Azoarcus sp. CIB: one gene and its partner. Each later gene encodes a partner of the first gene's protein in a complex. Links are inferred from orthologs where the notes say so. Each region holds a gene or a part of one and is shown in the gene's direction. Other genes may lie near its edges. The genes, in order: AzCIB_RS13985 and AzCIB_RS13125.

Region 1 (7,542 bases):
GCGTTCCGTGCTCGACGCAGTGTTGCAGCACCATCTCGTCCCGCGCGGCCAGCCCCTCGAAGCTCAGCCCAAGACGTCCCAGGCGATCATCGCGATACGGGTCGGCGCCGGCAAGATAGATCGCGAGGTCCGGCTGCACCGCCGCGAATCCCTGCTCCAGTCCGCCGCGAAGCGCCGCAAGATAGGCCGCGTCCCCGGTCCCGTCGGGAAGCTCGATGTCGAGGCTCGATACCGCCTTGCGGAAGGGGAAATTCTTCTCGCCGTGAAGGCTCAGCGTGAACACGTCCGGCTCGCCAGCGAGGATCGTGGCGGTACCATCGCCCTGATGCACGTCACAGTCGATGATCGCCACCGCCCGCACGCGGCCTTCCGCGCGCATCGCCAGCGCCGCGATGGCCGCGTCGTTGAACACGCAGAAGCCCGAGCCGAAATCGCGATGGGCGTGGTGCGTTCCGCCGGCGAGATTCGCAGCACATCCCTCGACCAGCGCGTGCCGGCATGCGGCGAGCGTCGCCCCCGCCGAGCGTCGCGAGCGTTCCACCATCTGTTCGGACCACGGAAAGCCGATCCGCCGCTGCTCGGCCGGATCCAGGGTCCCGCACGCCACACGCTCGACGTAGCCCGCATCGTGTGCGCGCAGAATCTCCGTATCGCTGGCCGCCGCGGGGACCGTAAAGTCGTCGTGCGAGAAGCGTCCGCTGCGCGTGAGCCGCTCGCGCAGACGGGAATACTTCTCCATCGGAAATCGGTGTCCCTCGGGCAGGGGCAGGACGAAATGGTCGGCGTAGAACAGTTTCACGCAGCAATTCCTGGGCAGGTTTCGACGCACGGGCGGTGTGCGGATCCGCGAGATCGACGCGCGGCGCGATGCCCATTACACTCGGAATGTTCCCCGACAGACAACCGCATCGCAAACCTGCGACGACAGGTGAGGCCATGAGCATCCCCGAAAAAATCCGGCAGTGCCACCCCGCGTTGACCGCGCTGCGGCGCGATATCCACGCCCATCCCGAACTCGCTTTCGAAGAGCGCCGTACCGCCGAACTCGTCGCACGCCGCCTCGAGGCCCTCGGCGTCGAGGTGCATCGCGGCCTTGGCGGCACCGGTGTCGTCGGCGTGCTCAAGGCCGGCCGCAGCCTGCGTGCCATCGGCCTGCGTGCCGACATGGACGCCCTGCCCATCCAGGAGCGCAACGACTTCGCGCATGTCTCCCAGCACGCAGGCTGCATGCATGCCTGTGGCCACGACGGCCACACGACGATGCTGCTCGGCGCCGCCGAGGTGCTCGCTGCCCACCCCGACTTTGACGGCACCGCATATTTCATCTTCCAGCCGGCCGAAGAGGGTGAGGGCGGCGCCGATGCGATGGTCGACGACGGTTTGTTCGACCGCTTCCCCATGGCTTCCATCTTCGGCATGCACAACTGGCCGGGCTTGCCGGCGGGGCAATTCGCCGTGCATGACGGGCCCGTCATGGCGAGCGCCGATCGCTTCGACATCGAGATTCGCGGCCAGGGCGCACATGGTGCGATGCCGCACCTCGGCACCGACTCCATCATCGCAGGGGCCGCGCTGGTGCAGGCGCTTCAGACGGTCGTCAGCCGCACCCTCGACCCCCTCGATTCCGCAGTCGTGTCCGTGACACAGTTCCATGCGGGCGAAGCCTACAACGTCATCCCGGATCGGGCGAAGCTGTGTGGCACCGTGCGTGCGTTCAGCGCCGCGGTACAGTACCGCATCGAAGCGACCATTGCCCGCATCGGCGATGGTGTCGCCGCGAGCCATGGGGTCAGCGTCGAGGTCGATTACCGCCGCGGCTACCCGCCGACGATCAACACCGCGGACGAAGCCGCGATCTGCGCTGCCGTGGCCGGCAGCCTGCCCGGCGCCAGCGTCCTGACAGACATGCCCCCGAGCATGGGCGCCGAGGATTTCGCCTTCTACCTGCGCCACAAACCGGGCTGCTACGTGTGGATAGGCAACGGCCCCGGCGAAGGTGGCTGCACCCTCCACAATCCGCATTACGATTTCAACGACGCCATCATTCCGTTCGGCGTCGCCTATTGGGTCGAACTCGTGCGACGGCTGCTGCCAAAGGCCTGAACCTTTCGCGGCGCGGGCCGTCCACCCGCGCATGAGAACACTGCATCTCGCCCTGCGCATGATGATGCGCGATTTGCGGGCGGGGGAACTCCACCTGCTGGGCATCGCCATCGTCATTGCGGTGGCCTGCCTTGCCAGCGTGGGTTTCCTCGCCGATCGCGTCGCCCGCGGACTCGATCGCGAAGCAAACCAGTTGATGGGCGGGGATCTGCTGCTGCGGGCTGATCACCCGTGGGACGACAGCTATCGCGGCGAGGCCGAAAGGCTGGGTCTGCAGCATGCCCGCACCGTCCTGTTCACCAGCATGGTGAGCACCGAAAGTGTCGCGCAGCTTGCCGGCGTGAAAGTCGTCGACGCGGGCTACCCCTTGCGTGGGCACATCCGTGTCGCCGCGGGCCCCAATCAGGCCGATGCCATCGTCAATCGCATCCCCGCGCGCGGCGAAATCTGGCTCGACGAGCGCTTGCAGGCGGCCCTCGGCGTCGCGGTCGGCGATCGCGTCGGTCTGGGGCGTCTGGAGTTCAGGGTCGGGGGGATGGTGACCTTCGAGTCGGATCGCGGCGCAAACTTCTTCAGCCTGCTTCCCCGCGCGATTTTCAACGCCGAAGACCTTGCCGAGTCCGGTCTCCTGATCCAGGGCAGCCGGGCGACCTGGCGGCTGCATGTTGCCGGTGAGCCCGACGCGGTCGCGGCATTCGAGCGCTGGGCGAAAGCCCGCCTGGGGCGCGGCGAGACGCTCGAGAGTATCGAAAATGCGCGCCCCGAAGTGCGCAATGCCCTCGATCAGGCCCAGCGATTCCTGCGCCTGGCTGCACTGCTGACGGTGATACTCGCGGCCGTTGCGATCGGAATTTCGGCCCGGCGGTTCATGCAGAGGCACCTTGACGCCTGCGCGGTGATGCGTTGCCTTGGCGCCAGGCAGATGCAGATCGTGTGGATCGTCGTGGGTGAGTTCGCGTTGTTCGGACTGGCGGCTGCGACGCTCGGCGCATCGCTCGGTTGGGCTGTGCAGCAGGGGCTTGCGCTGATTCTCGTCGAGATCATGAATACGCCCCTGCCTTCGCCCTCGCTGTTACCTTTCGCGCACGGCGTTGCGGTCGGTGTCGTCCTGCTGCTCGGATTCGTATTTCCGCAACTCCTGCGCCTCGGGCGTGTTTCGACCCTCCGTGTCCTGCGGCGCGAGATCGTGCTGGTGGAAACGCGTAGCGCGTCCGCCTGGGCGGCCGGTGCCATCTCGCTGCTTGCCCTCGTGTTCTGGATCGCGGACGACCTGCGGCTCGGTTTGCAGGTCGCCGGAGGTTTCGGTATTGCACTGGCGGTGTACGCGGCCGCTGCGTGGGGATTCCTTCACCTGCTCGGTCGCATGAGAGGGACTACGTCACTCGGCGGAAGCGGCGGGCGCTATGGCATCGCGTCCCTGGTGCGCCGCACCGGCGCAAGCGTTGTCCAGATCGTCGCGCTCGGTATTGGCATGACCGCCCTGTTACTGCTGACGATCGTTCGCGCCGATCTGCTCGACGACTGGCGGGCGATGACCCCGCCTGACGCACCGAACCGTTTCGTGATCAATATCCAGCCGGATCAGCGCGAAGCGTTGTCGGCCTTGTTCGTCGCCCGGGGGCTGCCCGACCCCGAAGTTCGTCCGATGATTCGCGGCCGGCTGGAGTCGATCAACGGAAACCTTGTTCGGCCGGAAGGTTACGAGAACGAGCGTACGCGGCGCCTTGCAGAACGGGAATTCAACCTGAGCTACGGCAGCCGGCTTCCTGATGGAAATGAAGTCGTAGGAGGGCGCTGGCATGGGACGGACAGTGCTGCGCAGTTTTCTGTCGAGCGCGGTCTGGCGGAGACTTTTTCGCTGAAGGTCGGAGACCGCGTGCGCTTCGACGTCGCCGGGCGGCTTGTTGAGGCCCCGATCACCAGCGTCCGCGCCCTCGAGTGGGATTCGATGCGTGTGAACTTTTTCTTCATTGCTTCCCCGGGGCTGCTCGAGGGCGACCCCGCGAGCCTGATTACCAGCTTCCGCCAGCCTCCCGGCGATCAACAGCTGACCACGGATCTGGTCAAGCACTTCCCGAATCTGTCGGTCATCGACGTCGACGCCGTGATTGCCCAGGTACGTGCGACGACCGACAAGCTGGTTCTCATCGTCGAGTTCGTGTTTGCCTTCTCTGTGCTGGCCGGATTCATCGTGTTGTTCTCGGCACTGCAATCGACACATGACGAGCGCGACTACGAACTTGCAATGCTGCGGACCCTGGGCGCCCGCAATGCGCAACTGCGCCGGGCGCTACTGGCCGAATTTTCGGTGCTCGCCGCGCTAGCCTGCGGACTTGCCGGAGGCGGGGCGACGCTCTTGGGCTGGGTTCTCGCCCGCTACGCGTTGAAGATGCCTTATGTACCTGAGCCTTGGTCGCTGGGGTTTGCGATGTTTGCCGGCGTGTGTGCGGTGGTTGGCGCGGGGTGGTTGGGAACGCGGAATCTTCTCGCGCGATCGCCGACGGCAAGTCTGCGTCGCCTTTCATGACCTATGGTTCATGTAATGCAACATTGGGCTGAACTTATTTCTCAGTTCAAAGACAATATTTGTAAAATGGTTTCTAAAAATGAGAAAGGCGCCTTGCGGCGCCTCTCTCGTAGTCCCGGACGATCTGCCTTACTTCACGTGGCACGTCAGGCAAATCTGGCTACCGTCTGCCGTTACACGCAGGAACGTCGGTAGGAACTTCGAGGTCGTGCCCGGCACGCCGTGGGGGTCGTGGCAGGAAGCGCATTCGACTTCGAAGCCGTCGCCGGAGTCGTAGAAGCGCAGTTCGTCCTTGTCGGGCCGGTTGTCGCCGTCCTTGTCGAAGAACCGGATGTTCTGGAAGGTGCCCGAAGGGACGTTCCAATCGCTGCCGGCAGGGAGTTTGACGCCGACCGGATGGTCGTTGGTGAGGTCGGTACCCAGCGCAAAGACAGTGAAGTCCGTGGCTGCAGAGGTCTTCCCGGGCGAGTGGCAGCCGAGACAGCTGGTTTCGCTGTTGGGGTCCGAGTTCAGACCCTGGTGCGTAACCGCCGTCGGGTCGCCACCGTTCAGTCGCCATGTGTCCAGCAATGATTCCATGGTTCCTGCGGAGGGGTTCAGCGCCAGCGCACCGTTGTAGCCGCCTGAGCCCGGCATGTTGACGATCGAGTCGACCGCAGTCTGGCCGTCATGGCAGGACAGACAGGTCAGCGAGTTCGGTCCTGGCTGGGTCGTGTCCTGCGAGAGCGTTTGTTGCGTGTAGAGGGTGTAGGTCGTCGTGCGAACCGTGCGGTTCCACAGGGGCGCATTGATATTGGTGTTCGCCGCGTGTGGCGTGTGGCAGTAGACGCACACCTGCTGGTAGTCGTTCCGGTACGCCTCCATCATGCCAGCATTGATCGCGGTGCTACCGTCAGTTGGCCGCTGGGTCAAGTTGTGGCGGGTGTTGCCGATCGTGCCCTGATTCGAGAACTCGCTTAATCGGTCGTTTCCGGCCAGGACAGGTCCTAATGCGAACGTACCCAATGCGATGATCAGCGCTGCACCGATTTTCTTGTTCATAGTGTCTTGAGCATCTGGAGTTGTTGTTGTTGCAATGGTATGCAAAAAGAATGCCTGCAATCGGCTTGTCGCGCCCGGGCGTCTGAGTCTTGCTACTTGCTGGTAAGGTTTTGTTCTGTGCTTGGCGTTTGCTGCTTGTCGGCACGCCTGTAGACCTCGACCTTCTGGTGGTAGTGGTCCGCGATGTAGAGTCGCCCGGTCTCATCAACCGCAATGCCTGCGATCAGGCCGAACTTCCCGGGGTAGTTCTCCATTCCCGGTCCCCCGACCCACATGAGCAATTCACCTGTCCCGGTGAAGATCTGGACGTTGTTGAACGATGCATCGGAGACATAGAGGTTACCGTCCCGGTCCGACGCGATGCTGCGTGGTCGTGAAAGCTGCCCGTAGCCATTCCCCACGCTACCGAAGTGGGATTGATACTTGCCGTTCAGGTCGAAGATTTGCACTCGAAAATTCCCGGAATCAAGAACCGCGAGCCGTCCATCCGGTGTCGTTGTCGCCGCCAAGGGAATGTTGAGCTCGCCAGGTTCCGATCCACGGGGACCAAGCCGGAAGAGTTCTGCGTTGTCGGGCGAATAAGCAATTATCTTGTGATCGTCGCCGTCGAAACTGCCTCGATCGACGATGAAGATCTTCTTTCCGTCGGCGCTGACGGCGACTCCCGAGGGCTGAACGAGGGCATTCGGAGCGCCGACGGCAAACTGGAAAAGCCCGAGGGAGTCAAAGACCATCACCTTGCGCAGTTTGCCGTCGAGGACGTAAACAAAATTCTTGTCGTCGATTGCAATCGAAACGGGCTTGACGACGTTGTTCGGTTCGCGGATGCCCATTCGAAACAAGCGCTGACGGGCGGCGTCGAAGACGACGACAGCACCAGTCGGGGGGTCGGCAACGTAGATGCGTCCGTTGCGGGCTGCGAGGGCTGCGGGTTTGCGGTAGACAAGTTCTTCCGATACCGAACCCTTGCCGGTAAGCATCTTTCTCGTCTGACCATCGTCCGTCTCGGGGCGGACGTTAATTTCTGACCGTAGATGAGCTTCGTACACGAAGCGCGCTTCGTTTGGCGGTTCAGGCCATGCAAGCTGGTATTCCTTCGCGCTTCTCTTGTCGGGAGCGTCGGACGTTGAACAGCCGCTTGCGATCAGGCATGTGACGCCTGCGAGAGCAAGGAGTGCAATTGCCCGTCGTGGTGACGTTGCGTATGTCGAGGTATTCGGAGTGCTGAGAGTCATCTTGTCGTGCGCGATCCCGGCTGGTCGTGGCAATGCGCAATATTTGAACGAGCACCGCGGGAGCCCTTGCATCAGGGGACTCGCGGAACCGTCTAATCAAGCAAGATTCGGACCCTCTTGGGCCGGCGGGTATTCAGCCGCCGATGTACGACATTTCAATCTTTCGCAGACCGGCCGTGTTGGCGGTGCGGATTTCCGAATAGCGATCCTCGCGGTGCTGCCAGACGGCTGCGATGGCTTGATCGAGTTCGGAATCGCTCGCCCCGGCGCGCAACAGGGTGCGCAGGTCATGGCCGCTCTGTGCGAAGAGGCAGGTGTAGAGCTTGCCCTCGGTCGACAGGCGGATGCGGGTGCAGGTCGAGCAGAAGGCCTGTGTCACCGACGAGATGACACCGAGCTCGCCGCCGCCGTCGCTGTAGCGCCAGCGCTCCGCAACCTCGCCGGAGTAGTTGGGCTCGATCTGTTCGACGGGAAATACCTGATGAATCCGCTCGATGATCTCGCGGGATGGGACTACTGCACTCATCTCCCATCCGTTCGAGCTGCCGACGTCCATGAATTCGATGAAACGCAGGATGTGACCCGTGCCGCGGAAATGGCGTGCCATGTCGATCACGCCATGGTCGTTGACGCCGC
Region 2 (7,340 bases), 190 kb from region 1 along the record:
TATTTCCGCGACCTGCTCGACGCCTTCAGCCAGGATGTCGGCAAGACACGCTACGCCGATTTCGCCGAACTGCTCGACTACTGCCGCCGCTCGGCGAACCCCGTCGGGCGGCTGCTGCTGCACCTCTATGACGCAGCGACGCCGGACAACCTGCGCCGCTCCGACCTGATCTGCACGAGCCTGCAGCTCATCAACTTCTGGCAGGACATCGCGATCGACTGGCGCAAGCAGCGCATCTACCTGCCACAGGCCGACATGGCGCGCTTCGGCGTTGACGAAGCCCACATCGACAGCGGGCGCTGCGACGATGCGTGGCGCGCCCTGATGGACTTCGAAGTGCAACGTGCGCGCGCGATGATGCTCGAAGGGGCGCCACTCGCAAGGCAACTGCCGGGACGCATCGGCTGGGAGCTGCGCCTGATGGTGCTGGGCGGCCTGCGCATCCTCGAACGCATCGAGAAGGTGGGTCACGACGTGTTCCGCCACCGCCCCACCCTCACCCGCAGCGACTGGCCGCGCCTCGCCTGGCGCGCCGTGTATTACCCGAGAATCCGATGAATCCGCACGATTACTGTCACGACAAGGCTGCCAAGAGCGGCTCCAGCTTCTACTACAGCTTCATGTTCCTGCCGCCGGAGCGCCGCCAGGCCATCACGGCCCTGTATGCGTTCTGCCGCGAGGTGGATGACGTCGTCGACGACTGCCACGACGTGCAGGTCGCGCAGACCAAGCTCGACTGGTGGCGCAAGGAAGTTTCGCAGGCGTATGCGGGCTCCCCCAGCCATCCGGTCGGATTCGCGCTGAAGGACGTCAGCGCGCGCTTCAACCTGCCGCGCGAGCAGCTGCTCGAGATCATCGACGGCATGGAGATGGACCTCACGCAGACCCGCTACCTCGACTTCAAGGGCCTGCAGCTCTACTGCTACCGTGTCGCCAGCGTGGTCGGCCTCCTCGCCGCAGAGATCTTCGGCTACCGCGAGCGCCAGACGCTGAAGTACGCGCACGACCTCGGCATGGCTTTCCAGCTCACCAACATCATCCGCGATGTCGGCGAGGACGCGCGCCGCGGCCGCATCTACCTGCCGATCGAGGATCTGCAGCGTTTCAAGGTCCCGGCGAGCCAGATCATGGAAGGGCGCCACGACGACAACTTCCGCGCGCTGATGGCCTTCCAGGCCGAGCGCGCCGAGAAGTTCTACGACCAGGCGCTCGCCCAGCTTCCCGCTGCCGACCGCAAGAGCCAGCGCCCCGGCCTCGTGATGGCGGCGATCTACCGCACGCTGCTGCGCGAGATCGCCAGCGACGGCTTCCTCGTGCTCGACCGCCGCACCTCGCTGACGCCGGTGCGCAAGCTGTGGATCGCCGGCAAGACCTGGGTGCGCGCATGACGACGCAGCGGGCCCGGCGATGAACCATCCGGTCGCGGTCATCGGCGCCGGCTACGCCGGCCTGGCGTGCGCGGTCGAACTCGCCCGGCGCGGCGTGCAGGTGACCGTGTTCGAGCGCTCGCACACGCTCGGCGGACGTGCGCGCGTGGTCGTGAAGGACGGCTGGCGCGTCGATAACGGCCAGCACATCCTGCTCGGTGCCTACGGCGAACTGCTGCGCCTGCTGCGCGTGACCGGCGGCTCGCCCAAGGAGCTCGCCCACCTGCCGCTCACGCTGCACACGCCGGGGCAGCTGCACCTACAGGCCGCCCGCCTGCCCGCCCCGCTGCACCTGGCGTTGGGCCTGCTGAGTGCCAAGGGCCTGGGCTGGGGCGACCGGCTCGCGATGCTGCGCCTGATGCGGGTGCTGAAGAAACGGCGCTTCCGCGTCGACGCCGGGCAAAGCGTGGCGGGGCTGCTGCATGAGCTGCGTCAGCCGCAACGCCTCGTGCAGCTAGTGTGGGAGCCGCTGTGCGTGGCCGCGCTGAACACGCCGCTCGCCGAGGCCTCGGCGCAGGTGTTCGCAAACGTGCTGCGCGACAGTCTGGGCGCCGGCGCGGCGGCGAGCGAACTGTTGATCCCGCGCATCGACCTGTCCGAACTCTTCCCCGTACCGGCAGCGCGCTACCTCGCCGTGCGGCGCGGCAAGCTGCGCACCGGAACGCCGGTCGAAGCGATCCATCAGGTGCAGGGCGGATTCCGGCTGGACGGCGACCCCGCGTCGCGGCAGGTCTATGCGCAGGTGGTGCTCGCGACGGCGCCGCACCACGCCACGGCCCTGCTGAATTCCGTCGGCCACTGCGAACGGCTGTCGGCGATGATCGCCGCGCTGCCAAGCGAGCCGATCACGACCGTCTACCTCGCGCTCGGGCCGACGGTGCGTCTGCCCTATCCGATGATCGGTCTCGCGCGCGGGCCGGCGCAGTGGGCCTTCGACCGCGGTCAGCTCGGCGGGCCGCAGGGCCTTGTCGCCTGCGTCATCAGCGCGCATGGTCCGCACGATGCGCTGTCCCGCGAAGACCTGCTGCTGGCCGTGCATGCGCAGCTCGAGCAGGAACTCGGCCTGCGCCTGCCGCCCCTCGAGTGGTCGCAGGTGATTACCGAAAAGCGTGCGACCTTCGCCTGCCGTCCCGGTGTCTCGCGCCCCGGCGCGCAGACGCCCGTGCCGGGGCTGTGGCTCGCGGGCGACTACCTCGATTCGGATTACCCGGCGACGCTGGAATCGGCGGTGCGCTCGGGAATCAATGCGGCCTCGCGCGTGCTGCGCCGCATCGCCAGCACGGCGGCCTGAACCCGTCGCCTCAGGCGGGCCGCAGCGCCGCGGGCTCGACGAGGCGTCCCGCCTGCATGTGCAGCACGCGGTCGCAGCGCGCTGCGAGCGACTCGTCGTGCGTGACGAGGATCAGCGTAGTGCCGGACTCCCGGTTCAGCGCGAACATCAGCTCGATCACCGCCTCGCCGGTCACCGCGTCGAGGTTGCCGGTGGGCTCGTCGGCGAGGAGCAGGCGCGGATCGGGCGCGAAGGCGCGCGCCAGCGCGACGCGCTGCTGTTCGCCGCCGGAAAGATGCTTGGGGTAATGTCGCAGGCGGCTGCCGAGGCCCACGCGCTCGAGCCACTGCCTTGCCGTGGCCGCTGCATCGCGGGCGCCGGCGAGTTCCAGCGGGAGCATGACGTTCTCGAGCGCGGTGAGTGCCGGCAGCAGCTGGAAGGCCTGGAACACGAAGCCGATCGACTCGCCGCGCAGGGCTGCACGGTCGTCCTCGCCGAGCGCGAACAGATCCCGGCCGAGAATATGCACGCCGCCGCTGCTCGGAACATCCAACCCGGCGAGCAATCCGAGCAGGGTCGATTTGCCCGAGCCGGAGGCGCCGACGATCGCGACCGACTCGCCGGCCGCGACGTTGAACGTGACTTCCTGCAGAATCTTGAGCGTGCCTTGGCCGTCGGCCTGCTCGACGCTCTTCGACAGCCCCGAGACTTGCATCACCGGAACGGAGAACTCAATGCCGCTGCGATCCATCGTGACCTTCTTGTTCGCAATCCTGTTGTCGGGTGCCGCCCAGGCGGCAACGATACTCGTGTGGGGCGACAGCTTGTCCGCCGGCTATGGCCTGCGGCCGAAGGAAGACTGGCCCACCTTGTTGCAGACGCGACTTGCACGCGAAGGGTTCCGCCATGCCGTGATCAATGCTTCCGTGAGCGGGGAAACCACGGCCGGAGGACGCACGCGTCTGAGCGCGGCCCTCGACCGCCACAAGCCCGACCTCCTCATCCTGGAACTCGGCGCCAACGATGGCCTGCGCGGCCTGCAACCCGCGCTGATGGGCGAAAACCTGAGCGCGATGATCCAGGCGGCGCGCGGCAAGGGCGCGAAGGTGCTGCTAGTAGGCATGCAGCTGCCGCCCAACTACGGCCCCGCCTACACGCGGCGCTTCCACCAGACCTTCGCCGAGGTGGCACGAGCCGAAAAGGTGCCCCTCGTTCCCTTCCTGCTCGACGGTTTCGCCGACAAGCCGGAATTGTTCCAGCCCGACGGCATCCATCCGACGGCCGAGGCCCAGCCCTTGATCGTCGAAACGGTGTGGAAGGGACTGAGGACGCTGCTCAAGGGCTGAATCGGCCTGCCGGGCCGGTCCGCACCCGGCCCGCATCGATCTCACTCGACGCGCAGCACCGCTTCGCCCGCGACCATGCGCCCGATGACGTGGCCCTCGCTGCCCTGCTCCGCGCGGATCGCCGCCAGCACCGCATCGACGCCGGACTCGGCGCAGGCGATCAGCAGGCCGCCGCTCGTCTGCGGGTCGGTGATGAGCTTGCGCTGCCACTCCGGCGCATCGGCCGGCATCGCCACATCGTCGCCGTAGCTCGCCCAGTTGCGCGTCGAGGCCCCGGTGGCGATGCCGTCGCGCACGAGCTTCTCGGCGGCGGCGATTTTCGGCAGCGCATCGAAATTCACGGTCGCGCCAAGCTTCGAGCCGCGGCAGATCTCCAGCAGGTGCCCGGCCAGCCCGAAGCCGGTGACGTCGGTCACCGCATGCACGCTGCCCATGCCGGCGAGGCGTGCGCCGACGCGATTGAGCAGCGTCGTCCAGCGCAGCATCTCGGCGTAGTCCGCATCCGTCAGCAGGCCCTTCTTGAGCCCCGCGGAGAGGATGCCGATTCCGAGCGGCTTGGTCAGGATCAGCACGTCGCCCGCCTGCGCGCCGGCGTTCTTCTTGACCTGCGCCGGATCGACGACGCCCAGCCCGACGAGGCCGTAGATCGGCTCCAGCACGTCGATGGAATGGCCGCCGGCGATCGGGATGCCCGCGTCGCGGCACACCGCGGCGCCGCCCTCGAGGATGCGGCCGATGACCTCGGGCGGCAGCTTGTCGAGCGGCATGCCGACGAGGGCCAGCGCCAAGATCGGGCGCCCACCCATCGCGTACACGTCGGACAGCGCATTGGTCGCGGCGATGCGGCCGAAATCGTAGGGGTCGTCGACGATGGGGGTGAAGAAATCCGTCGTCGCGACGATGGCCTGCCGCTCGTTCAGCTGGTACACCGCCGCGTCGTCGGCGGTTTCGGTGCCGACGAGGAGCTCGGGCGGGACGATGCCGGCCGGCGCATGCGCGAGGAGTTTCGACAGCACGGCGGGCGCTATTTTGCAGCCGCATCCACCGCCGTGGGAGAATTGCGTGAGTTTGATCTGATCCATGGATTCCGAAGGGGAAAGACGGCCGCCCGGCAAACACCGGCGCGCCGCGACAAGGCATGAAAAAAGGCATCGCGACCGTAGCACAGCTGGACACCTTTGACGAGTTCATCGACGCCCGCAGCCCCGCGGAATTCGCGGAAGACCACATCCCCGGCGCGATCAGCTGCCCGGTGCTGGACAACGAACAGCGCGCCATCGTCGGCACGATCTACAAGCAGCAGTCGGCTTTCGAGGCGCGCCGTATCGGTGCCGCGATGGTCGCCGAAAACATCGCCCGCCACCTGCGCGAGCGCTTCCAGGACAAACCCAAGGACTGGCGCCCGCTCGTCTACTGCTGGCGCGGCGGCCAGCGCAGCGGCTCCTTCGTGACCTGGCTGCGGCTCATCGGCTGGGACGCGTGCCAGCTCGAAGGCGGCTACAAGACCTGGCGCCGCATGGTCGTCACGGAACTGGAGACCCTGCCGCAACGCTTCGACCTGCGCGTGCTCTGCGGGGCGACCGGCAGCGGCAAGACGCGCGTGCTCGAACAGCTCGCGGCACTCGGCGCGCAGGTGCTCGATCTCGAGGATCTCGCCGCGCACAAGGGATCGGTGCTGGGCGCCCTGCCCGACCGTCCACAGCCGACGCAAAAGTCCTTCGAGACCTGCCTATACGAAAAGCTGCACGGCTTCGACCCCGCGCGCCCGGTCTTCGTCGAGGCCGAAAGCCGCAAGATCGGCCGCATCCACCTGCCCGAGGGCCTGATCGCGCACATGCGGGCGAGCCCCTGCGTGGCGATCGAAGCGACCCGCGACGCGCGCATCGAATTCCTGGTGCGCGACTACGACTATCTCGGCGACGACGTGCCCGACCTGCAGAGCCGTATCGATTTCCTGCGCGGCCTGCAGAGCAACGAGATCATAGACCGGTGGAAGACGCTCGCCGGGCAGCACGACCTGCCCACGCTGTACGGGGAGTTCATCGACCTGCATTACGACCCGCTCTACCGGCGCTCGCAGAACCACAATTTCGCGCGCTTCCCGGATGCCCCGAGCTTCGCCTGTGATGACCTCACACCGCCCGGCATCCGCGAGCTGGCGCAGCGGATCCTCGCGGCGCAGGCGTAAGCGACCTCACACGCTGGCCACCGTAAGCCCGAACTTGTCGATGCGGTAGCGCAGCGTATCGCGGCTGATGCCGAGTACGCGGGCCGCACGCGACACGTTCCAGCCGGTCTGGCGCAACGCGTCGAGCAGGGCGCGGCGCTCCATGTCCTCGAGCGTCTGCGGCGCGGCAGGCGCGACCGGCGCTGCGGGCGCAGGCTCCGGCACGCCATGCGGCATGGGCGGCACCGTGACCCCGGTCGACAGCGACAGCTGCGGCGCATCGATCGTCGGCCCGGTGGCCAGCAGCACGGCTTGTTCGAGCACGTTGCGCAGCTCGCGCACATTGCCCGGCCAGCAGTGCGCGAGCAGCAGTGCGTCGGCCTCCCGCGTCAGCGCGGGCGGGTTCTTGCCGTAGCGCGCGGCGTGAAGCCCGATGAAATGACGTGCCAGCGACAGGATGTCCGCTCCCCGCTCGCGCAGCGGCGGCAGGCTCAGCTGGAACACGCACAGGCGGAAGTAGAGGTCAGCGCGGAAACTGCCTTCGCGCACCAGGGCCTCCATCGGCCGATGCGTGGCGGCGACGATGCGCACATTCACATGCTGGTCGCGCAGGCTGCCGATGCGCCGCACGATCTTTTCTTCCAGCAGTTTCAGCAGCTTGGCCTGCAACGACAGATCCATGTCGCCGATCTCGTCGAGGAACAGGGTTCCGCCCTCCGCCGTCTCGACGAGGCCCAGCTTGCGCTCGCGCGCATCCGTAAATGCGCCGCGTTCGTAGCCGAACAGTTCGGACTCGAGCAATTGCGCGGGAATCGACGCGCAATTGAGTTCGACGAAAGGCTTGTCGCGCCGCGGCCCGTTGAAGTGCAGCGCCCGCGCGACCAGCTCCTTGCCCGTCCCCGTTTCGCCGAGCACCAGCACCGCCGGCGCATCGGTGTCCTGCAACTGCGATTCCGCGTCGAGCAGCTGGCGCAGCGTGTTCTTCAGCGCGACCATGGGCGGCGAGTCGCCGAACAGGCTGGCCAGGTCGGTGGAGTCGGCCTCGCGGCGATGGTAATAATCCAGCGCACTGTCACGCTGTTTCTCGTCGAAAGCCTTGTCGATCAACAGTTTGAGCTTGCCAAGCGCAA

Evidence for each region.
Region 2: the proteins of AzCIB_RS13985 (region 1) and AzCIB_RS13125 are in contact, whole or in part, in a cryo-EM structure (PDB 9GE8), measured with the Escherichia coli proteins. The link is inferred for Azoarcus sp. CIB from one-to-one orthologs.

The regions. Positions count from the first base shown.
Region 1 is NZ_CP011072.1:3,157,117-3,164,658, reverse strand. The notes cover bases 1,755-4,882. They hold AzCIB_RS13985 (ABC transporter permease), read left to right. Parts: upstream 1,755-2,134; coding sequence 2,135-4,630; downstream 4,631-4,882. Other genes in these bases: AzCIB_RS13980 (cytochrome c3 family protein), read right to left, coding at 4,760-4,882; AzCIB_RS13990 (M20 aminoacylase family protein), read left to right, coding at 1,755-2,103. In the rest of the region: AzCIB_RS13995 (histone deacetylase family protein), read right to left, coding at 1-799; more of AzCIB_RS13990, read left to right, coding at 937-1,754; more of AzCIB_RS13980, read right to left, coding at 4,883-5,671; AzCIB_RS13975 (NHL repeat-containing protein), read right to left, coding at 5,764-6,651; GTP 3',8-cyclase MoaA, read right to left, coding at 7,040-7,542.
Region 2 is NZ_CP011072.1:2,965,964-2,973,303, forward strand. Bases 2,312-5,237 are described here. They hold AzCIB_RS13125 (arylesterase), read left to right. Parts: upstream 2,312-3,431; coding sequence 3,432-4,043; downstream 4,044-5,237. Other genes in these bases: hpnE (hydroxysqualene dehydroxylase HpnE), read left to right, coding at 2,312-2,718; AzCIB_RS13120 (ABC transporter ATP-binding protein), read right to left, coding at 2,729-3,448; selD (selenide, water dikinase SelD), read right to left, coding at 4,085-5,125; mnmH (tRNA 2-selenouridine(34) synthase MnmH), read left to right, coding at 5,182-5,237. Outside these bases: squalene synthase HpnC, read left to right, coding at 1-558; presqualene diphosphate synthase HpnD, read left to right, coding at 555-1,388; more of hpnE, read left to right, coding at 1,408-2,311; more of mnmH, read left to right, coding at 5,238-6,231; AzCIB_RS13140 (sigma-54-dependent transcriptional regulator), read right to left, coding at 6,238-7,340. UniProt on the Escherichia coli protein: TesA is a multifunctional esterase that can act as a thioesterase, lysophospholipase and protease.